Regions from separate parts of the Pelosinus fermentans DSM 17108 genome, predicted to be linked through region 2. Evidence: riboswitches for the same ligand, from Rfam matches in the RefSeq annotation. Region 2 holds a riboswitch; the other holds the start of a gene.
The links. A riboswitch is a leader RNA that binds a small molecule or an ion and turns the genes downstream of it on or off. The one in region 2 is predicted to bind cobalamin.

Region 1: linked by a shared signal. The riboswitch ahead of ltrA (group II intron reverse transcriptase/maturase) and the one ahead of FR7_RS17255 (sirohydrochlorin cobaltochelatase) in region 2 are both predicted to bind cobalamin.

The regions. Positions count from the first base shown of each region.
Region 1 is NZ_AKVN02000001.1:3,599,185-3,610,970, forward strand. It holds gene FR7_RS16700 (propanediol/glycerol family dehydratase large subunit) at 1-410, opposite strand, end outside; gene pduB (propanediol utilization microcompartment protein PduB) at 429-1,223, opposite strand; gene eutM (ethanolamine utilization microcompartment protein EutM) at 1,250-1,525, opposite strand; gene FR7_RS16715 (EutP/PduV family microcompartment system protein) at 1,522-1,965, opposite strand; gene eutS (ethanolamine utilization microcompartment protein EutS) at 1,967-2,308, opposite strand; gene FR7_RS16725 (response regulator transcription factor) at 2,618-4,240, opposite strand; gene FR7_RS16730 (sensor histidine kinase) at 4,265-5,476, opposite strand; gene FR7_RS16735 (nicotinate-nucleotide--dimethylbenzimidazole phosphoribosyltransferase) at 5,739-6,773, opposite strand; gene ltrA (group II intron reverse transcriptase/maturase) at 7,049-8,458, opposite strand; cobalamin riboswitch at 8,956-9,152, opposite strand; gene cobC (alpha-ribazole phosphatase) at 9,258-9,869, opposite strand; gene cobS (adenosylcobinamide-GDP ribazoletransferase) at 9,888-10,646, opposite strand; gene FR7_RS16755 (iron-containing alcohol dehydrogenase) at 10,947-11,786, shown strand, end outside.
Region 2 is NZ_AKVN02000001.1:3,705,754-3,717,539, reverse strand. It holds gene FR7_RS23945 (hypothetical protein) at 157-318, shown strand; gene FR7_RS17260 (ABC transporter substrate-binding protein) at 479-1,459, shown strand; cobalamin riboswitch at 1,521-1,701, shown strand; gene FR7_RS17255 (sirohydrochlorin cobaltochelatase) at 1,890-2,726, shown strand; gene FR7_RS23565 (hypothetical protein) at 2,868-3,005, shown strand; gene FR7_RS23560 (hypothetical protein) at 3,014-3,151, shown strand; gene cobO (cob(I)yrinic acid a,c-diamide adenosyltransferase) at 3,253-3,786, shown strand; cobalamin riboswitch at 3,860-4,042, shown strand; gene FR7_RS17245 (nitrogenase component 1) at 4,232-5,554, shown strand; gene FR7_RS17240 (TonB-dependent receptor plug domain-containing protein) at 5,586-7,508, shown strand; gene FR7_RS17235 (sugar phosphate isomerase/epimerase family protein) at 7,651-8,616, shown strand; gene FR7_RS17230 (ABC transporter substrate-binding protein) at 8,620-9,570, shown strand; gene FR7_RS17225 (FecCD family ABC transporter permease) at 9,567-10,637, shown strand; gene FR7_RS17220 (ABC transporter ATP-binding protein) at 10,634-11,786, shown strand, end outside.

The sequences.
Region 1 (11,786 bases), 110 kb from region 2:
TTGCGAGCCCGCATTTTCTGCATAGCCATCATCATTTCTACTACATTCATGGTATTAAACACAGCTGTCAGTTTGGCAGCGGTTAAACCGCGCACAATGTCAACTACTTCTTTTCTCGAAACATTTACATCAACAAGCATTTTGGCAATTTGGCTAGCTTCCATTGCCATTGCTTTTTCAGCAATCTTTACATCAATCGCATAATCGGCAATGAACTGCTCAATAAAATCGAAATTACTGCGAGCAACGCCGTCCATTTCTACGATTTTGCCATTCTCAATTTTGATACTAGGCACCGGATCGTTAGGGCTGCCCATAGCGATCAGGCCAACCTCCGGCCATTCTTTTACGAAACCGTCCTGATTTACAGGGCGGGCAGCTAAGACTTCAAAACGTTTTGATTTCTTCATTGTTTTCCCCTCCCTGCTTTAGATATACGGTTTAGTTGATGATGGAGCCGGACCAGCCATAGCTTCCAATAATTTGATGCCTACTTCTTTAGCGGCAAGTACTGCTTGGCGTACGGCACCAGAATCACCAGTAACCTGAAGTATCACTTCATTGGAATAACTCGTCCCGCCTGCTGGACTGCCATAGCCAACTACTTCAACATTAGCTGTTTTTACAGCAACATCAGACATAAGTACGCCAATGGCAGCAGGAGCACCAACAATCAATCCAAATGCTTTTCCCACTGGAGCACCAAAGGCTTTATTAATTGCATAGCTTGCCCGAGCCGTATATTGCAGCTCAATATGCCCAGCATCATTGCCATATACATCGCCAAACGTACGATCCAGTTCTTTTAGTGCAACTTCAATTGCACGGCGGGCATCTGATACTTCTTCCGCGCCAAAGAGAATCAACGATCCATGTCCTGCTCCACCTTTGGTGTCACGAGGCAATTCAATGGTAATAATCTCAGTATTGGTTGCCTTTACAGCTTCATCAGCAGCCATAATATGTGGGCCAGCACCAGTACGAGCACCTAAAATACCAATGGAACGATATTTAGGATCGATTTTCATTTTTTCATGCAGCATAGGATCGACATTTGCAATCACTAAACCAATGGTATCGCCAATTGCAGTTCCCACAAATTCAGTGATACCAGGATTTGCTGAAGCTTTAGGTTTTTCTTGAGCCCCTTGCGCAGCAGGAGTATGATTCTCCATACGCTTTTTAATTTCATCCATAACCTTATCAATTAATTGCTCTTGCATATAATTTCTACCTCCACATTAAATTCCTATTTTATTTTGGGAAGAATTTTTTCCACATCGGTATGGGGACGCGGAATAACGTGAATAGACACGACTTCGCCAACTTTTTGAGCCGCTGCGGCACCTGCATCGGTTGCCGCTTTAATGGCACCAACATCACCGCGCACCATTACTGTCACTAAGCCAGAGCCAATTTTTTCATAACCCACTAATTCAACGTTTGCTGCCTTTACCATAGCATCGGCAGCTTCAATAGCACCTACTAATCCTTTTGTTTCAATCATCCCTAATGCTTCGCTCATGAACTACACCTCCCTTCCCCAAAGTGTGCAATTAATTCTTCTATCCCTTCTCCAGTACGAGAAGAAACGAAGAAGATTGGTTCTTTAACACCGACTTCCATTAAGCGAGATTTAGCTTTTTCTCGATCAATGCCAGGTACATCGACTTTTGTTACTACCCCAATAACAGGGCGGGAAAACATTCCGGCAAATCCAGGCGGCAGAGTTACTTTCAGATTTGTTGCATCCTGCACAACAACGACAACAGATGCTTGCATAGCTGTTGTCATTAATGCCGAATAGAAACGCGGTATCTGAGCATATTCTCCCGGAGTGTCAATGGCTCCATCTGAAAACTGGATACTTTGGGTCTTTTCAGCTGACCGGACATCTTTTTGCAGCGTATGAATCAAAGATGTCTTGCCTGCCCCTATGGCCCCAACTAACATTACCTTCTGCATATCATGACTTCGTTTGTTTGGGACCACTAAATCCCAAACTATTGACTAATAAATTGGTTACTTGCTTAAGGGCTGCTTCCACATTGGATACGGTACCGACCAGTACCAGCGATCCTGTAAAACGGTCCATAAAGCCAATTTTTACATCTGCTGCTTTTGTTGCCACATCCGCTGCAATAATGGCAGCTTCACTAGGGGTAATGGTTAAGATTCCAATCGCCGAAGTGCTCTCTAACCCTAGCTTGTCACATAACTCCTTTTTGGGATTGGATATGAGATGGGCTAAGGTCACTTGTTTGCCTGGTACATATTCTTGAACCACTCTTACCTTTTCTTCCGACATACCATTTCCTCGCATTCCTTACATTAGTTTGACAATTATAACTATTTCCCGTTTTTAGTTTTTTACCTTGCATATTTATTGCTTAGCCACTGGACATAATTGCTGCATCCATCTCAACCATAATCTGGATATTTTTTTCACATTTATCTTGCAGGATTATTTTGTTTTTTTATTCAAATTTTTCTACCATAAAAGCAAAATAGGACTACTTTACCGTAGTCCTATTTTATCTTTCATAATCCTTTTTTATTCAGAATTATCTTTTATTCTTTTTTTGCTCTGATATGGAACTTTTTTGCATTCGTTTTTTTACTCTTGCTTGGTATTACGAATTTCATTTCGATATTGATTTGGTGTCATCCCCATTGTCTGACGAAATACACGGCTAAAGTAACTAGCATCTTGATACCCTACCTCTGCAGCAATTCGCACCGCCGTAAAATCGGGATTCTGCAGCATTTTCTTCGCTTTTTCAATTCTTACTTTCGTTAGAAAATCCACAAAATTAAAACCCTTCTCTTGTTTGAAAAGCCTGCTAAAATAAAACGGACTTAAATGCACCGTTTGGGCAACTTCTTCTAAGGATATATTCTTATGATAATTTTTCACAATATAATCGCATGCTTTATTAATGACTCTAAGGTTCATACTGCTTCTATTTTCAAGCATATTGTCCATAAAGTGATCCAAAGAAGCAAACATCCATGCCTCTACCTGTGTTTTATTATTACACTCATTCAAGTGATTAATACAATTTAAATTTAATAGTGTTAATTGTTCTACATTGGCACCACCCTCTACGGCTGACCGAGACAATACAATTAACAATTCCAGCACACATGCTTTAATCGTGTCCATATTAGCCTTACTGGCAAATATTCCATCTAACAATTCATGCAGTGCTTCTTTTGCTTGCTTTCGATCACCGCATCGCACCTTGTCAAGCACATTTCGCTCATAGTGAAAAGGATAGTTAAAAGGTCCTGTAGTCAGATAGGGTACATCCTCCACGTGAATGATCTGACTATCACCTAAATAAAATCGCTGCTGCTGGGCATGCAAAGCTTCTAAATAGGACTTATGAATTTCTCTTGGATCACTGTAATATCGCCCAATTCCGATGGTAATACTGATATTCATGGCTTGCGCAATACATTCTTGTATATCTACAGCAATTTTTTGGGCATTACTTTTTATTCTTTCTTCGCTTTCCACTTCAGCAAAGCCTAATAAAACAATCAAATTGTCACTGCCAAATGGGGTAACCAGTGCATAATCGCCAGCAACACTACAAATAAGTTTGTAAATTTTTTGTTTAATCATTTGCTTTTCTAATTCACTATCACTAGAGGTAAGCTGCTTAAAATTATCAACATCAATAACCAAGACAACACCAGGGTCTACTTTCATTCCCAAAAAACGTGATCGTTCTTGAAAATGCTCCATTTCTTTAATATTTCCAGAAATCAAATCATAGACAAAAGACATTTGAATAAAGGGGATGGCATCTTCTACGCTTTTCCGTAAAGAAGCTTCTTCTTGTTTTTTCCTCTTCAATTCATCCACTTTTTGAATGGTAAGTTCTAAGGTATGCATAATGTCATCCGGGCGAACAGGCTTTAAGAGATACTCTACGACTCCAATCGTTAATGCTTGTTTTGCATAACTAAATTCATCAAAAGCCGTAAGCATGATAATTACAGTATCAGGCGATAAAGCACGAATGCGCTTTGCCGCTTCCAGCCCGTTCATTTCCGGCATGCGGATATCCATTAAAACAATATCCGGTCTTTGCGCCGCAGCAATCTGAACAGCACTCTTTCCATCTCCCGTTTCGCCAATTACCTTTATGGCAGGACATTTTTGCGTAACAATAAAATGCAAGGCCTGCCTTTCTAATTGTTCATCATCTACAATCAATAATGTATACATTCTTTTCTCCTTGCTGCACTGCTCTTACATTGGACTGTAGGGAAGGCGGATGTAAATGCTAGTCCCTTCTCCTAGTTTGCTCTCCATCGTAAGACCGTATTCATTACCGAAGTAATGCTGAATTCGCTTGTGAACATTAATAATTCCCAAGCCTGTCGTCTGCCCATGAATTTGTTTACGTTTTTCTGCACGAAAAATAGCTGCAACTTCCTCGGATGATATACCAATACCAGTATCCCTGACAATGAGAATAACCTCTTCCTCCTCAAGTCGCCCGCTAATGTGAACCACCCCACCTTCCACCTTACTTTCCAGTCCGTGAATAATGGCATTCTCCACTAAAGGCTGAAGAGTCAGAGGAGGAATTTTTATTTCCATAATGGACGCATCCACATCAATATAGGTCTGTATACGTTCGCCAAAACGCATCTTCTGGATCAGCAAATAATCTTTAATGGATTTTACTTCTTGTTCTAAGGTTCTTAATATTTCTATATCCCGCAAATTATTACGTAATAAATCCGATAGAGCATAGACTACTTCCTGAGTCTGACTCGCTCCCTCCAGCATTGCTAAACGAGCTATAGTATTTAAGGTATTAAATAAAAAATGCGGGTTGACCTGAGATTGCAGTGCTTTTAATTCCGTAGCACGGAGCATTGTTTCTAATTCCGCCTTGGCCTTTATCTCTTTTACAAGGTGCTTGCCCGCAAGATTGGCCACACCAATTTCTACAATATAATTTGACATAATGTAGATTAGATCTGCTGCCGCCTTTATGCGTTTCTCCGGCACGACTTCCACGATATCAAAAAATTCCGATAATCGTTCTGCCTCCAGTCCCAAATCATCTGTACAGCAGAACATATTGCTTTTAACATCATCATCTTCCTGGAGCAAAATAACTTGTCCTGCGAGAAATGCACCAATATATTGATTCTCTACAACTATAGGAGCCGCTAGATCCGTCAAGCCAGCATGACATGTATACACAAAAGGTTTCTGATTACGACGCCCTCCCTTATCATCACATTGCACACATCGGGTTAGCCCTTGAGGAAGAGAACGAACATAGCTGCAAAACTTTGTGAAATTACTGGGTTTTGTAATCGGATTGCCTTCAGGATCAACAATCACTGCCGCCAATCCCGTTGCTTCAGAGAATTTATCTTGTATTTCTTGTAAAATTTGAGTATTGACAATTTCGCCTAAGGTAAATCGATTTAATGCTTGCACTCGCAATCCTCCCCTTATCAAAACTTCTATACTATATCATTTGTTGCTATCATCCAACAACCAAACCACTCCAAGACCCCCATCTTTGACAAGCGGGGCCTTAGAGCGGCTGCATCGTTTGATAATAGGGCTTAATACAGCTAATATGAAAAAATATCAGCTGTATTAAGCCTTCCTTAACATGATAAGTATTAGATAAAAGGGAAACCAGTTCCTGCAAACAGCAATATTTTACTATATTATAGCAAGCAAAGACGATGTATTATACGGCAGCAGTCTGTGCTGACGCGGGTTCACTTAATACAAAATCGGAAAGTCTTGCCATGTTCTGCATAGTGTATGACATGGTTTTCAGCATAGAGACCATTAGAATCGCGCCTGTCCCCTCACCTAAAGCCATGTTGGCATGAAGAATCACATCCTCTGCCGGAATATTCCCCAACAATAGTGAGTAAGCCATACCTGGTTCTTTTGACATATGAGAAGGAATTCCGTACTTTTCAATTGTATTGTCTATACGAAATGCACAGGCATAGGCTACTGCTGTGATAAATCCATCAATTACAAAAGGAACACCCAGTTTGGCACATTGCAGCATCCCAGAACAAATACCTACAATGTCAAATCCTCCTACACAGCGTAGAATTTCTTCGACTTTTTGCATTTTATTTTTATGACGCTCTACACCTTTTGCTACTATATTTCGCTTATGCTTTAAAAATTCGCTGCTGCTCAATCCAGCTCCATAGCCAACAATGAATTCCGGCGGCATTCCTGTAAGAGCATGTAAAACAGCCGACGAGGTTGTCGTATTGCCAATCCCCATTTCACCAAAAGAGAAGATATTCACTCCTTCCCGCTGAATAAGGTCTGCTACTACTTCTTTTCCAACCGCCCAAGCCCGATCAAATTCTTCTTGTGTCATAGCCTCTTCTTTCATAAAATTTTTCGTTCCAAAGGCTACTTTATGATGAATACCAGCTTCTTTCTCGTTATTAATACCAATATCAATGACGCTGTAAGGTATTTGATTACATTGGCAAAAACAGCTTATCGTCGCTCTGCCGTCTGCCATATTCTTGGCTTGCAGATAGGTAATTTCCCCAGGGTAATTGACAACACCTTCTTCAATAATTCCATTATCAGCTGCAAAGATGATATGATGCGGTTTCATCTCCGAGTGAATTTCTCCCCATGCCATTATTACTTTCTTGAGGTGTTTTTCTAATTTTCCCAAACTCTGAGGTGGTTTCGCCGCCCCATTCAGCAATTCATCCACTCTGGCTTCCAAATCCATATCTGCCCCTCCTAAAATTATAATAGATAAGAAAAGCGTTAACACATTCTTTGAAACATATAAAACAGAATCGAACCGCAGAGGCGCAGAGAACACTGAGAAAAGATAGATATTTAATTTTTTCTCTGTGTCCTCCGCGGATCTCTGTGCCCTCTGTGTTCAACGTTTCCTCCAATCGCTGATATTAAAAATCGAGTAAGAGGCTACCCATTAGTTGAGTAGCCGACTTCTCACACCACCGTACGTACCGTTCGGTATACGGCGGTTCAACAGAATTAGTGTACTAGTGAATACCTTTCACTTATGGTGATGAAGCCGATTTTCCTGAGGTATTCATTGGTTAACGTCCGAGAAAGGATTGGGCTATTGGCTGTGTGCCAGTAGCTCTTTCTTGTATTGGCGTATTCCCACGCTTTGCGGTTATCTATGCCATGAGCAACAAGATTATCGTGCTTCGTCCCAATTTTCTTCCATTGCTTCCACAAGCACATTCGAATCCTTCTTCTCAGCCATTCATCCAATGCTTTAGCTAGGGTTTTCATATCAGCCATTCCAAAGTAGTTCATCCAGCCCACAATGCACTGCCGGAGCTTTTCCGCTCTTTGCTCCATGCTCATAGCATTGCTTCGTCCTGTTATTTCCTTCAGCTTTTGCTTGAATTTCTTTACAGGCTTAGGGTGAACTCTAATTCCTAATCCACCTTTTTTGTGATAGAACGAAAAACCTAGAAATTTCAGCTTCCACGGCCTGTCTACTGTACTCTTTTCTTGATTGACTTTGAGCCTTAATTTTTGCTCAAGAAATCGCGTGATACTTGCCATGACCCGTTCTGCCGCTTTCCGGCTTTTGACGTAAATATTCTGATCATCAGCATAACGACAGAATTTTAAGCCCCGTCTCGTGAGTTCAGTGTCCAGTTCATTCAGCATGACGTTACTCAGAAGTGGAGAAAGATTGCCCCCTTGAGGACAGCCTTCCTCGCTCTCCTGTACCACGCCATTTATCATGACTCCTGATTTCAGATATTTGCGTATCAGCGACAGCACTCGGCTATCTTCGATGGTTTCTGAAAGCAAGCGCATGAGTTTATCGTGATTTACGGTATCAAAATACTTTGCCAAGTCGATATCAACTGTCCAGGTGTATCCTGCCTCGATATATTCCTTGCATTTTACTACCGCTTGTTTTGCACTTCTGCCGGGTCTAAACCCGTAGCTATTTGCCGAAAACTGCATTTCATAGATTGGGGTTAATATTTGAGCTATAGCTTGTTGTATCACTCTGTCAACTACAGTAGGTATACCAAGTAGCCTTTTCCCCCCGTCCGGTTTCGGTATTTCTATCCGTCTGACCGGCTCGGGCTTATAGGTCCCTTCTAGTATGGATTGCCTGAGTTGGTTGCCGTTTTGTTTCAGGAATTGTAAAAGTTCATTTACTGTCATTCCGTCGACTCCATGGCTTCCTTTGTTACCCTTCACTCGCTTATAAGCAAGATTCATGTTATCTCGGTGAAGGATTTTCTCCAGCAATCCACCGGCGTATTCATTGTCACCGTTTCTTCCTCTTTCGGGCATGGGAGAAATGCTCGGCACTCCTACATTACCTCTGAGTTCCACTCTTGTCTCCTGTAGGCAGCCTTCTTTGTGAAGTTGTCTGCTTTCTACGCATTTCTTCGTACCTTTCAAAATTCGGAAACCTCCTATTGTTCGGTCCTTCCCAGAGCGTATATAGCCGCTCTGGTAGTATGACCTCTGCTGACTTCTGACAGCTCAGTCGTACATTACTGCACGGGTTGCCGTTTTCAAATTCATATCCACAGCTTGACTGTCAGATCTCCCCAGGTAAGAACGCTTACTTTCACTCCACCTATCTGCTACATTTACATCGCCCGCTTCGGATAGTTTAGGGCTTCGTTTTGTGCGGCAAACTCACCCAGCTGACATATGCCTTGTATGTAGTTCGTCTTCCTCAGACCGGAGTTTTGCCGCCGACTTCCTTCAGATTCCACCTCGCGATGGACACCCTTGTCTTAGGCTAACGGTTGGCACTATCAACCCCCGTATTGGACTTTCACCAACTAGTAAGCGCCCATGCTGGGCACACCACAAAAATACCTAGCCCAAAAGGCTAGGTATTTTATATAAAAATCCCATCCTTCTGGCATTACCCCTTACGCGAGGGTAGATGACAGCCATAACAGGCAGGTCTCCTGACTTACGGATCTTTAAAATTCCTGCGCCTTCCTGGTTTCCCAGTGGCATTTGCAGGACTTTCTCCCCGATTACAGTGGCGCGACCGCGTCGTTTAAGGAATATGCTTCCCTTCCGAACTTCCCTATTCTCCTCTAGTTAAAGAGGCACCTGTTTGGTGGCAATTTATTCTGTTATCACAATAGTACTACAGTTTATCTCATTCTCCTATCCACTATTCGCAGATGAGCAATATAATCAAGTAGTTCGTTAAAAAAATCCCATTTAGCCTGTATCAAATATCTTTGACGTGCCAAGTGTCATTCACTAACGCTACTACTGCTCGATTATCAATATAATCAATTATATTGATTGCGGAGCTATCCTGTCGCATAGACCACATTTTATCTAAACCGATTCCCAATGCAGCACAAAGCAGTACTCTCATCGTTCCCCCATGGGAAACAAGCACAATGGTCTGCTCTTGATGCTTTTTGACACACTCTTGCAGTGCGTGAGTTACACGTTGTTTAACAACCTGAAAGCTTTCCCCTTGAGGCGGACCGATTTCACCTGGCTTAGAATACATTGCAGTTAAGATTTCTGACCAATCTGCCATAATTTCTTGATAGGTAAGTCCTTCCCAAATGCCAAAATTAATTTCACGAAACTCCGGCTTGGTTATAACGGGCAATTCATGATACTTGGCAATAGCCTCAGCAGTCTGCTGTGCCCGCAATAAATCGCTGCTATAGATTGCGCTTATTTTTTCCTTCGCTAAGCGTTTTGCTACTAAATTTCCTTGTTTTATTCCTCTTTCATTTAATGAAATATCGCTATGCCCTTGATATTTCCCCTCTTGATTCCAGGAAGTCTGACCGTGACGCACAAAAATTACCCGAGTCAAAGAATCACCTTCTTTCCGCTATGAATAAATAATGAATACCAACAAGGTAACAATTTCCGTCAGTTCAATCGTCGCCCCATATACATCCCCTGTTAAACCGCCGAGACGTTTACTGACATATTCAGAAAGAAGAAACGCAAAACCTATACCGATAACTCCACTTACGATTACAATTTTACCCAAAGGAATTAGCAGCAATGCTGCTAATATTCCGGCCACATAAAGGGTATACTTATGTGAAGATTGATAAAATGCCTTTCCTAGCCCTTCCGGCCTGGCATAAGGATAGAATGTAATCGGAATGACAACGGCTGTCCGTCCTACAATCGGCATAACTAAAACGGCTAAGGGTAACAACTTAGGATCCATATCCATAAGCAAAGAATATTTTACAAAGATTAACAGACAAAAAGACATTGCACCAAAAGCACCGACTCTGCTGTCTTTCATAATCTCTAACATTTTTTCACGAGGTTTTCCTGAAAAAACACCGTCAATGGTGTCCATTAACCCATCACAGTGTAAACCCCCGGTCAATATGATTTCAAACAAAATCAATCCGATTGCCAGAAGGTGCATCGGTATTTTTACTCCCAAAAGCCCTTGCGCTCCATATACAATCCCAGCTAAAATCAAACCAATAATCCCGCCAATAAGCGGGAAATATTTAACACTCTGACTAAAGCTATTTGGCGACCATTGGGTTTGTGCTTTGATTGGAATTCGTGTCAAAAATTGAAACCCGGTAATAAAATCGCCAATCACATTTCCAAACAAACTTTTTGCCTCCCTCATACCTTGCTGCACTTTCCATATAATAATCATTCCGTAACGTGAAGTTTCTTTCCTTCTTACATTTAGACATTTAGCAATTTTTTTTCGTAAGATGTTAATAAAATTCCATAGTCTGATTTACTCTTACAACTGGCAAAGTAAAATCATATATAGGTTCTCCTTTGTTATCTTGTATTGATTTATTGCTCAATCACCAAAACTAGCCATAATAACCCTTGCTGAAATAAAATAGCAATGTTATGGTTATTTTAACTACGCTGATATAAGGAGGTTAAGAAAAATATGAACAAAAAAGTCATTGAATATTTTATGACACCTATAAGTATTTTAGGCGTTGGCTGCTTGGATCAAATCGTAAACTATATAAAGCCTATGGCATTTCGCAAGGCTCTTATTGTAAGCGATAAAATACTAGTGGAAATGAAATTAATTGATAAATTAACAGATGTTTTAAAAAGTGCGGGTGTATTTTACATCATCCATGATGATGTTTCCCCTAATCCAACAATCCCGCAAGTAGATTATGGCTTAAAATTGTTTCAGGATAATGGTTGTGATTTTCTGATTTCCTTTGGCGGAGGTTCACCTCATGACTGCGCTAAAGCCATTGCTTTACTCGCAACCAATGGAGGGGAGATCAAGAACTATGTAGGACTTAATAAATCCAAAAAGACCTCTGCTCCTTTAATTGCCATCAATACAACTGCCGGCACGGGCAGCGAATTGACTCGGTTTTGTGTAATTACGGATGAAAAAAATCACATTAAAATGACAATTACCGATTGGCATGTAACACCGATTATCGCCGTAAATGATGCAGAACTTATGTTAGGAATGCCGCCCGGTCTTACTGCTGCTACAGGAATGGATGCATTGACTCATGCGATTGAAGCCTATGTATCTACCAATGCCACCCCTGTCACAGATTGTAAAGCTCTAAAAGCCATTGAACTGATTGCGGGTTATCTTAAAACTGCCTTTTCAAATGGCAGTGATATACATGCAAGAGAAATGATGGTTTACGCCGAATATTTAGCTGGAATTGCCTTTAATAATGCCAGCTTAGGCTATGTACATGCTCTAGCACACCAACTAGGCGGAATGTATAACTTGCCCCATGGT
Region 2 (11,786 bases):
CTTTATAGGCTATTTTGGGTTGTCTTTTACTTAAAATAGTTAAGCATAATGGATTTCTCTTATAATCATCTCTTTATGGCTAAAGATGATTATAAGAGAGATCCATTTTTACATTGAAAAAATGAAAAAATCATAAATCCTTTGGAGGTATATAAAATGGAATTAACAAGTGAAATGGCAAGAGAACTTATGGGGATACAGCAGCAATATAAGAAAGGTTTTGCAATTAAACAAGACAATCAAAAGACTAAAAAGGAAATACGAACGAAGGATATTACAAAGACACAATGGTTCTGGGACATGGCTGTTTTGTCTTAAAAGTAAGCATATAGTACTAGCCTGGGCTAAAGATTGTGAGGAAATGTTTGGTGAATCCTCCGGCTCTTGTTGCTGGAGGATTTTCATTTAAGGACAGTAAGCCTTTATATTTAAAAGTGGAGTTATGAATACCAAATTAAATTTGTTTTAGGAGGAAATGATGAGTATAACAAAAAAACAGTATCTGTTTTTGGCGATGCTAGTGCTGGTATCATTTTTATTAATCGGCTGCATAAATAAACAAGTTACGAATGATGGTTCTAAAGAACAACAAGGGAGGGTTATGATAAACAATCATAAACGTGTGATTGAATTTGTAACTGTTCCTCAGCGAGTAGTTACTTTGAACCAGCATGCCACTGAGATTATGCTGGCTCTGGGTCTTTCGGACAAAATAGTAGGAGCAGCCCATATGGACGGTGAAATTCAGGCTGAATACAAGGAACAATATAACAAAATTCAAGTCCTATCGGATAGGTATCCTTCAAAGGATACCTTATTAGCAGTAAAACCGGATTTTATTTATGGCTATAATGATGCCTTTGAGGATAAGTGGATTGGTACTGTGGATGTTCTGGAAAAGCAAAATATTAAGTCCTATATCACCCAAGGGGGACTTAAGGAGCATGCAACGGTTCAGGAAGTGTATAATGATATTAACAATATCGGAAAAATTTTTCATGTTGAAGCAAAAGCACAGGATCTCATTAAAAATATAAAAAATGAGATTCAGCTAGTTAAAGAAAAAACTGATATTATCGATAAACGGGTCAAATTTATGGTAATTGATGCAGCGGCAGGGAATCAAGTTTTAATTGCAGGAAGATCGCTGGAAAGTGATTTAATACGTTTGGCGGGCGGTGATAATGTTTTTGGAAATTTAGAAAAAAGCTGGGGAAAAACAGACTGGCAGGAGATCATAAGACGCAATCCAGAGGTGATTGTGATTAATGAACATGCTGCATCATCAGCCCAAGAGACAATACAAATGCTTGTAAAGAATCCGGCATTATCGGAGGTAGAAGCAATCAAGAAGCGACGATTTGTTATTTTTTCTTTCAATGATATGAATGGAGGAATTAGAAGCGGTAAAACGGTTCAATGGTTAGCCAAAGCTTTTTATCCACAGCTATTTCAGTAATGAATCTCTTGCATTGACAAATCATACCGCTTGTTATACGATACAAGCGGTATGATAAAAAGTACATATGGATGGTATAGGTGCCCGTTAGGGCTTAATAGGGAAGTTCGGTTACATGCCGACGCGGTCCCGCCACTGTAATGAGGAGCTTCCCCTAGTTTTACCACTGAGATAAAATCTTGGGAAGGTTTGAGGAAGCGATGATTCTAAGTCAGGAGAACTGCCTATATAACAATCACCAATTGACCTGCGAGTGATGGGGAGGGGATTAAGTACAGATGTTAGTTGTATTTTTTCTGGCACATAGGCTGGAATTTTTATAGAATGAGTCAGATTACTTAATGATAAGCTTCAATCTCTTAACCAATTGGTTAGGAGATTTTTTATATGTATTCACTAGCAGAGAAGAAGAAATAAGGAGTGGCTAATGATGAAAAAGGCTATTGTAGTTGTGAGTTTTGGTACAACCTATCAGGAAGGGTTACGACTCAATATTGAAAGCGTGGAGAATAAGATCAAAGCGAATTTTCCCGAATATGAAGTACGCAGAGCCTTTACATCCCGAATCGTTATCAAAAGGTTAGCAGCCAGAGACGGTATTCACATTGATACAGAAACAGAAGCAATCCAAAGGCTGGAGGATGAAGGATACAAAGAAGTATATGTTCAGCCCTTACATGTGGTTGGCGGCGAAGAATTCGACAAGATCAAAAAAATCGTCATACAGTACATTCATGGGCACCAAAAAGCATTTGACAAGCTTGTAATCGGCCGTCCTTTGCTGTATTATACCGGACAGGAAGACAGACCAGATGATTATGTTGAAGCAATTGAGGCTTTGACGGCACAATTGCCTAATGTGGAAAGTCAAGAAGCCATTGTGTTTATGGGACATGGAGGCGTACATCCTGCTAATACAGCTTATGCTGCATTACAAATGAAGATGGAAGAAGCCGGGCTGAATCATGTATTTGTATATACCGTAGAAGGGTTCCCTCCGCTGGAAAGTGTGATTGCAAAGTTAAAAAAACGGAATATCAAGAAAGTAACATTGATGCCATTTATGCTGGTTGCCGGTGATCATGTCAATAATGACATGGCTGGCGATGAGGAAGATTCTGCGAAATCTCAGCTAGTAAAGGCAGGTTTCACAGTGGATGTCTATCTCCATGGCTTAGGAGAAAATACGAAGATTCAAGATCTGTATGTGCAGCATCTTAAGGACGCTATGAGTCAAAAAGCCGGACATGGTATGTGCAAGCATTAATAAATAAGATAATTGCATAGATAAATAACAGTAATAGCTAGATGTTTCTTGTAAATATCTAGCTATTCTATAAATTTTATCTGTATTTGATAAGAATAAAGAAAGGATGTGCAGGTGATTTAGAGGAGTTGGTGTTTACTTATGGCAATCAGTAAAAAGAATGTCATTACAATGAAAAGAAGCTACAGCTGCAGTATGTCTGGCGTGTGGAATGCTGTGGCGCACAATTCAGCAGGTACCTGCTTCCTCCCTTTGCGTTTTATTGGGGAGGAAGAGTAAAGTCACATGTGGGGATTGACACTTTAGCCGTTGATTTAGAGAAAGAGCATGTCCAAGTGCGGGGAATCGTTTTTATTGCACTCAACCAGACCTGGAAGGATGCTTTAGTGCGTGGCAAAAATTATTACTTAACATTATGGAAATAAGAATAACAAACGCATTAATCGGAACTCACGACAGTTGAAGTGAAAAAGGTATATATTGACTGCTAATAACATGATATAGTAAGAAAAGAGGGGGGATTTATATGGAAAACAGACATGGCTTAATTCTTGTTAATACAGGAAATGGCAAAGGGAAAACAACAGCAGCTTTAGGTCTTGGACTAAGGGCTTGGGGACAGGGGTTCAAAGTGCTGATCATACAGTTTATTAAAGGCAGCTGGAAGTATGGGGAATTAAAAACGGCAGAGGCTTTGGGACCTAATTTTGTAATGCGTCAGATGGGGGAAGGTTTTGTTCGCAATGCGAATGAAGATGCTATGGCTGATCATCGTCATGCAGCTGAAGAAGCTTTGGCGATGGCTCGAAAAGAAATTGTATCAAACCAGTGGGATATGATTATTTTAGATGAAATTAACTATGCGATTAAGTTTGACGTTATATCTCTAGAAGCAGTATTAAAATTATTGGAGGACAAGCCCTCTGCTTTGCATCTTGTGCTGACAGGGCGGGATGTCCGCCCTGAGATTATTGATAAAGCGGATTTAGTAACAGAAATGAAAGAGATTAAACATCCTTATAAAAAGGGCATAAAGGCTCAAAAAGGGATAGAATTTTAAAAGAATTTGTTACCAGTGAATTGCTTGACAATTCTTTAAAGATATTATAAAGTGAATCTTATAACGTATAAAAATTCATATGGATGGTATAGGTGCCCTTTGGGGCTTAATAGGGAAGTCCGGTTTCATTCCGGCACGGTCCCGCCACTGTAATGAGGAGTGAACCCATGATTATGCCACTGAGACAACGGTCTTGGGAAGGTATGGGGAAGCAATGATTCTAAGTCAGGAGAACTGCCTATATAGCAATCACCGTTAGAACCTGCGAGAGATGGGGAGGGGATTTGTACGATAGTTTTTTTATTGTGCTTATTTTTCCCCGACGTATATATACGTCGGGATTACTATTTGCTTTATGCTATTGTAAAATCTCTTGGCCTTTTTGGGTTAAGAGATTTTTTTATGGGTATTGTTGGAGAACTGCAAAAAAAGGGAGGTACTGTGTATGGTTACGAGTCTTTCAACCTATATGTGCAAAGAGGGCAATAGTTGTGGATTGACAGGTGCATCAACCTTTTTTGCAGGTATTCCAGATGCTGTAATGGTGCTTAACAGTTCCTTGTGGTGTTATTTTTCAGCTCATGAGTATATCGAAAAACAATGTCCAACAGCAAGAATGCGCTTCTTTTGTTCCCAAAGGAATAAAGATGCTATATTTTCTGGTACAGAGCAGTATTTGCTGCATATTTTACAATCAATAAAACAGACGGCTCAGCCATCTGTAGTGCTGCTGGCGAACAGCTGTACTGACAGTACTCGGAATGAGAATCTTTTGCAGATTGCCAAGCAGGCAGATCTGAATTGTCCTGTGATTTGCCTGGATCGTCATGATTTGGAAGAGGGATTTTGGGCCGGATATCAGGCAGCTGCCAAAGCCTATTTTCGTGAGGTGCCCCTGCAGTTGCGTACTGCTATAAAGCCGAGGACGGTTAATCTTTTAGGATGCAGTGTTGGTTATTATAATGCAGCCCATGACCTGCAGGAGCTGCGGCGTATGCTGACCTTAGCTGGTTATGAGGTAATTGCTTGCCCGGGGGCAGGAAGTACGATGCAGGAAATTACCAATATGACTCAGGCGCAGCTGAATATTGTAGTTCATGATGAACTAGGACGTGAGCTGGCAGAGCTGCTGGAAGAGCAGTATGATATGCCCTATGTCTCCTTATTGCCCCCTTATGGCATACAAGGTTCCTTGAGCTGGCTAAAAGCGATTGATTATTATCTGTCGGGGGAAAGTACTGGACTAAAAGCTCTTCAACAAGAAGCGAATGGTCTAGAACAAAAACATGACATTATGAATAAAGAGCAGCAAGAGATTTGGGGGAATATCTGGTTCGACAGCATTTTCATTGCTGCCCCTGCCTCCGTAGCCTTTTCTATATCTCAGGCAGTACGAGGGGAGTGGATGAATGCAAAGAAAATCATAACCGTATTGCAAAATGGCGTTCCCTTTAAGCAGAGTTATCCTGAATATATTGGTATTGTGTTGGATGCATATAAGGATCAGCAGAAAATAGAACAACACTTGGCCGGCTTACGAGGCGGATTGCTGATGGCAAGCAGTAGAGAAAAAGCGATTCTGCATCAAAAAGCAGTGAAAGATGTGGCATATCAGCATATCTCTTCACCTGTATACGACGAAATGATCCTTAAAAATCGGCCATTTATGGGGTTGCAAGGAACCAGTCATATGGTTGCGAGCTTATGGAACCAGTATATACAAGGACAGAAAAAGATAGAAATATGTAAAAAAGTAGTGGCAACGTAACGACAGAACAAAAATAAGTAGGAGGAAAGTAGTGGATAAACACATAGGAATTAAAAAAAAGGCTATGATATATGCCTGTATAGTAAGTGGTTTTATCTCGCTGCCAGTATCAGGAGCGTATGCGACTGAGAGTGAAGAAACAGAAAGTTATTCCTTTGATCAACTGGTGGTAACAGCTAATCGGGTACCTACAAAACTATCTGAAGTCGCAGCTAATGTAACGGTAATCACAAAAGGGCAGATTGAAAAAGGGAATTATCATAATGTAGGAGAAGTTCTACAGCATATCCCGGGAGTACAGATAGGATCTAACGGTACTCCTGGGAGTATTAGTGCCGCGTTTATTAATGGAAGTGAACAAGTGGTTGTTATGATTGATGGTAGACGTATGAACCTACCGAATGGTATAGGCGGATTTGGTATGGCTACTTCTAATTTAACAGGTTTAATCGGCATCGAAAATATTGAACGTATTGAAATAGTAAAAAGCGGCCGATCAGCCTTATATGGTGCCGATGCTGTTGGTGGTGTAATCAATATTATTACTAAAAAAGGAGAGAAGAACCAAACAACGGTAAAAATAGCAGGCGGGAATTGGAATGGTGATAATTATACATTAATTAATGAGGGCAAAGAAGGTAATTTAAGTTGGTTTTTTACTGCAGATAAAAGACAAATGGGTGATTATTCAGATGGAAATAATAAATTATATAGGTACACAGGTAGTGACCAAGAAGCTTATACGCTGCGGTTGGATCAGAAGATCAATAATGGTAATCTAAGTTTTACTTATGAAAATTTTGATCATCAAAATGAAGCTAAAGTAAAGAATAAATATGAAAATACGAACCAGCACAATTGGGATTTCACTTATACAGAAAATCTTTCTACTAAAACTGATTATCAAATTAAATTTTATCAAAATGCCAACCATCGTGTTGGATTAGGGGATAATACTTGGGAGAGATATGACCATGATGTCAGAACCAAGGGATTTAATTATCAATTGAACTCTAAGATTGATGAGCAAAATATGTTGACAGCAGGAATTGACTGGCGAAAAGATGAGATTGAAAGTAGTGATTATAAGAGTAAAGATAGTACCGTAAAAGCGATTTATTTACAGGATCGATGGAATATAACAAATAAATTTAGTATTCTTCCAGGACTTCGTTATGATAATAGCGATACATACGGAAATAAAACAACGCCACAGTTAGGAGCAAATTATAAACAAAGTGATCGTACTACTTATTATGCATCATGGGGCAAGGTCTTTCAAACACCACGCTTTGATGATTTATACTGGCCGTCATCAGTTGATCCTGCAGACTCTTACTATCCAGGATCACCAGAGACCCATTATGATGGGAATCCTGCTTTAAAACCGGAAACTGGATGGAGTGCTGAGATTGGTGTGAATCACAAGTTTGATAATACACTAGAAGGAAATTTTTCAGCTTTTACTCGTAGGCTAAATGATGCAATTGCCTGGAAAAACGTTAGTACAAATCCTGCAATAGAGTATTGGACGCCTTCTAATGTTGATAAGCAGAAGGCTGATGGCTTTGAACTACAGTTAACTAAGCAACTTACCTCTAAAATAAAAACCTCTATTGGTTATAATTATTTACATGTTAGGAACAAAACCCAATATGATAGTGATTTTGTAAGAGATAAAAATATAGCAGATGAAACATGGAACATTGGTATGTCTTATAGCTCTAAGAAAATAAATGCCGATATAAGGGGCACGGCTGTTATGGGACGAACCAATAGTGAATTTATTGAAAAAAGCTATTGGCTATGGGATGCAAATCTTAATTATAAATTAGATAAGAGTAATACTGCTTTTTTAACGGTAAATAATATACTTGATAAGTACTATGATACAGCTGCTGGTAAGCCTTGTGGCGGACGAAATTATATGATTGGTTTAAAAACGATATTTTAGCAGTTTGGGGCAAGGGGCAAAGGTGTAAAAAGTGTATAATCTCTTTAAACATTTACACATAAAATAGTTATATTGTAGTTAGGGAGTAAAGAGAAGCAATTCCTTCGTAAAATGATTATACTTTTAGTAAAGGACTTATACTATGTTACAACTTGTGAATTTATCCAATTATGCATCTGATCTGGAACTCATTCATAATAACCCTGTATGCTTAGAAGCTTTTTTGAATCATCATCATTTAGATGGTTTAGAAATGATGTTTTGTGATTCTTGGAATCCACGTGTCCATAAGAAGCAGTGGATACAGGGGGTGCATCTGCGTTTTTGGCCGAACTGGCTGGATTTCTGGCGAGGAGACAGGGAGGAACTGCTTAGACAATTTGGCAGTGATGCACAAATTGAAGCTTGTTACGGTGCTTTGACCCGTGAAGGCTGGCTAAATGTCTATCGTGAGAATCTTCGTATTGCTAAAATGGCAGGTGCCAAGTATGTCGTCTTTCATGTCAGCCAGACACGAATTCCAGAGTTGTTTCATTGGCAGTTTAGCTTCTCTGACCGACAAATCATTGAAGCTACGATTGAGGTGATTAATGAGCTGGCCCAGAGCATACCAGGGGATATGGAATTATTATTTGAAAATTTGTGGTGGCCAGGGTTAACTTTGAAGGATAAAGAACTTACAGCGTTGTTACTTGATAGTGTAAAACATCCCAAGGCAGGGATTATGCTGGATATCGGTCATTTGATGAATACGAATCCAGAACTAAAGGATCAGGATGATGGTGTAGATTATGTACTGAAAATAGTTGATAACCTTGAAGAATATAAACATTATATTCATGGTGTGCATTTGCATCATTCCTTGTCTGGGAATTATATCAAACAGAGTAGAGGCACAGCTATGCCCCAAGAGGATATTTTGGCAGCTGCCATGAGTCATGTGCTGCGCATCGACGAGCATTTACCCTTTAGTTCTCCCTGCGTGAAGAAGATTATAAATAGTGTGCAACCTACATACGTAGTACATGAGTTTATGTATACATCGATCAATGATTGGTCTGAAAAAATCAGGATTCAGCAGCAGGCCTTGCAATATAAGGAGCGTTAATGGATGAAAAAATTATCGTTTATTGCTTTACTCTTAAGTTGCTGCCTTCTGCTAGTTGTTGGCTGCAGTTCTAACCAACAGCAGGATGCACCTAAAACAGGAGGCTATGAAGTACAGGATTTTCAAGGTCATGTAATAAAACTTCCTCATAAACCCAGCCGAATTGTGTCCTTGTCTTTGGGGACAGATGAGATACTGGTGGACTTGGTTCCTTTGGAGCGCATTTTAGCTTTAACCTATTTGGCAGATGACCCGGAAATATCCAATGTAAGTGAACAGGCTAAATTGGTATCAAAAAAGGTGAAGGCCAATCCGGAGACCATTATCGCATTACAGCCAGACGTATTATTTATTGCTGACTGGCAGCCTATAGAATTGATTCAAACCATTCGTGACGCAGGAGTTCCTGTCTATGTATATAGAACACCGAGCACAATTGAGGACGTAAAACATGTGATTGGAGAAATTGCCCATGTTGTTGGAGAAGAAGAGATGGGACAGCAAATGGTAACCCAAATGGAGAATCAATTAGGAACGATCCAAAAATCATTGGAGAAAGTCAGTTCTGAGGAGCGGAAAACGGTAGTCCTTTTCTCCTTAATGGGAGGAATCGGAGGACAAGGCAGCTTATTTGATGATATCTGCCGATATGCAGGTGTCGTGAATGGGGCAAGTAAAGTAGGCGTTGGTAAGAATGAAATGATGTCTAAAGAACAAATTATAGCTGCCAATCCCGATGTTTTTATTATGCCAACTTGGAATTATAATGGTAAAACCAACGTAGAGGACTTTAAAGCGGGGGTACGAGATGATCCCGCATTTCAAAGTCTGAGAGCAATCAAAGAAGAGCAGCTATTTATGGTTCCCGATCGTCATTTAAGCTCTTCATCACAATATATTGTACAAGGAGTAGTGGACGTTGCTAAGGCAGCTTATCCTCAATATAACCCATGAGAGAAACAATACTAAAGAAGACACAAGGGAATCGGGCTAAAAAGGCATGGAAGATTATGGTGGTACTTAGTATCGTATTACTTGGTATGATCGTGTTTTCTATATCTTGGGGGACCATAACGGTGCCATGGGAAGATACACTAGCAATTATTGGACAGCATGTACCCGTGATTAGCGGATATTTCCCCTCGGTTAATGCTGAATTTCAGGCTGTCGTGTGGAATATCCGTTTGCCCCGGGTACTCGTAGGGGTGTTAGTGGGAGCCGCATTAGGTGTATCGGGAGCTGTTATGCAGGGGGTATTTGGTAACCCTCTGGCTGATCCGGGAATTATTGGTGTTTCCAGTGGAGCATCTTTTGGAGCTGTTTCAGCCATTGCTCTTGGTCTTACGTCTTTTAGTATATTTATTATGCCGATGTTTGCGTTAGTGGGAGCCCTTGCAGCAGTGAGCGCAACGGTTTTTTTATCCATGTCACGGGGAAAAATTCCTGTGATGACCTTATTGTTGTCAGGAGTAGCCGTCAGTATGTTAATGGGGGCTTTAACATCCGGAATTTTGACTTTAATGAATGAATATCGGGTACGAGAATATTTGTTTTGGGTGGTAGGGGGCTTGGACTATCGACGCTGGGAACATGTTTATCTGGCAGTCGGTCCAATTCTTATCGGCCTGATTGTTTTATGCTTGCTGGCACGGCATTTGAATGTTCTTGTACTAGGCGAGCAAGAAGCTCGATCCGTAGGAGTGCCTGTAGTTGCATTACGCCTGCTTTTATTATTTGTGGCTGCTGCTACGACGGCGATGGCCGTATGTGTGAGCGGTACCATTGGCTTTGTCGGTTTAATTGTACCTCATATTATGCGAATTATAGTGGGACCGGAGCATCGCTGGCTGCTGCCAAGCAGTGCTTTAGCAGGTGCTTTGTTCTTAGTGTTCTGTGATACCTTAGGACGAATGATTTTTCCTCCTAATGAAATTCGTGTAGGTATTATGACAGCGTTGCTGGGAGCCCCTTACTTCTTATATCTGCTGCGTAAAACCCAGCAGTCTGGAGGAATCTCATGACACAGGAAATCATAACCGCCCGTAATACTAGTATTGTGCTTGGTGGAAAGACAATTTTGGAGAATATTACCTGCAGTATAAGTGCTGGAGAATTTGTGGGGATTATTGGTCCCAATGGAGCAGGCAAAAGTACCTTGCTCCTTGCTCTGCGTGGTTTTGTGCCTTTAGCTGCAGGTGAGGTACAGTTAGCAGGCCGCCCCATTACAACCTTGTCTGATAAGGAACTGGCTCGTCATGTTGCCTATATGCAGCAGGAAGTAAATGTAGGTTTTGGTTTTACGGCCTTAGAAGTGGTTTTAACTGGGCGTTATCCATATCTAAAATGGTGGCAGCATGAGCAGGCTGAGGATAAAGCAATAGCCCATCGATATATGGAGTTTACAGGAGTAGAAGCATTAGCGGATAAACCGGTCCATTTGATGTCAGGCGGTGAGAAACAGCGTGTTTTATTGGCCAAAGTTCTGGCACAAGAAACGCCGCTTATTTTTTTAGATGAGCCAACGGCTAGTCTGGATTTGGTCTACCAGGAAGAAATATTTCGTTATTGTCAATTGATCTCAAAGCAAGGGAAAACGGTATTGATAGTAGCGCATGATTTAAAATTAGCAGCTAAATTCTGCTCCCGGCTGCTGCTATTGGCAGAGAACACAATGATTGCGGACGGCCCTCCAGAGAAGGTGATTACCAAAGAAAATTTACAAGCTGCTTATGGTTTGCATGCTGCTGTATTTATGAATAAAATAACTGGTAATTTAGATATCCACACCTATGCTGCTGCTGATTATAATCCCAATAAAGATACGAATGTTCATATTATTTGCGGTGGGGGATCAGGGGAAAAAATTATTCGTTTGCTTTATGAAAGGGGCTATCGTCTGACCCTTGGTGTAATACAGCCAGGTGATGCGGATGCTAATGCAGCAGAAGCCTTTCATCTGCCTTGCCTGCTGGGGCAGCCTTTTTCAAGCATTGATGAACTGTCAGCACAAGAAAATCGCAAAAAAATCAGTGCGGCGGATTGGGTGGTATTGTCAGATTTAACCTATGGGGAACAAAATATTGATAATTTACAAGCTGCTTTTATGGCTAAAAAATTAATTGTGATTGAGGATACACCAATTGAAAAACGGGATTTCCTTGAGGGGCAAG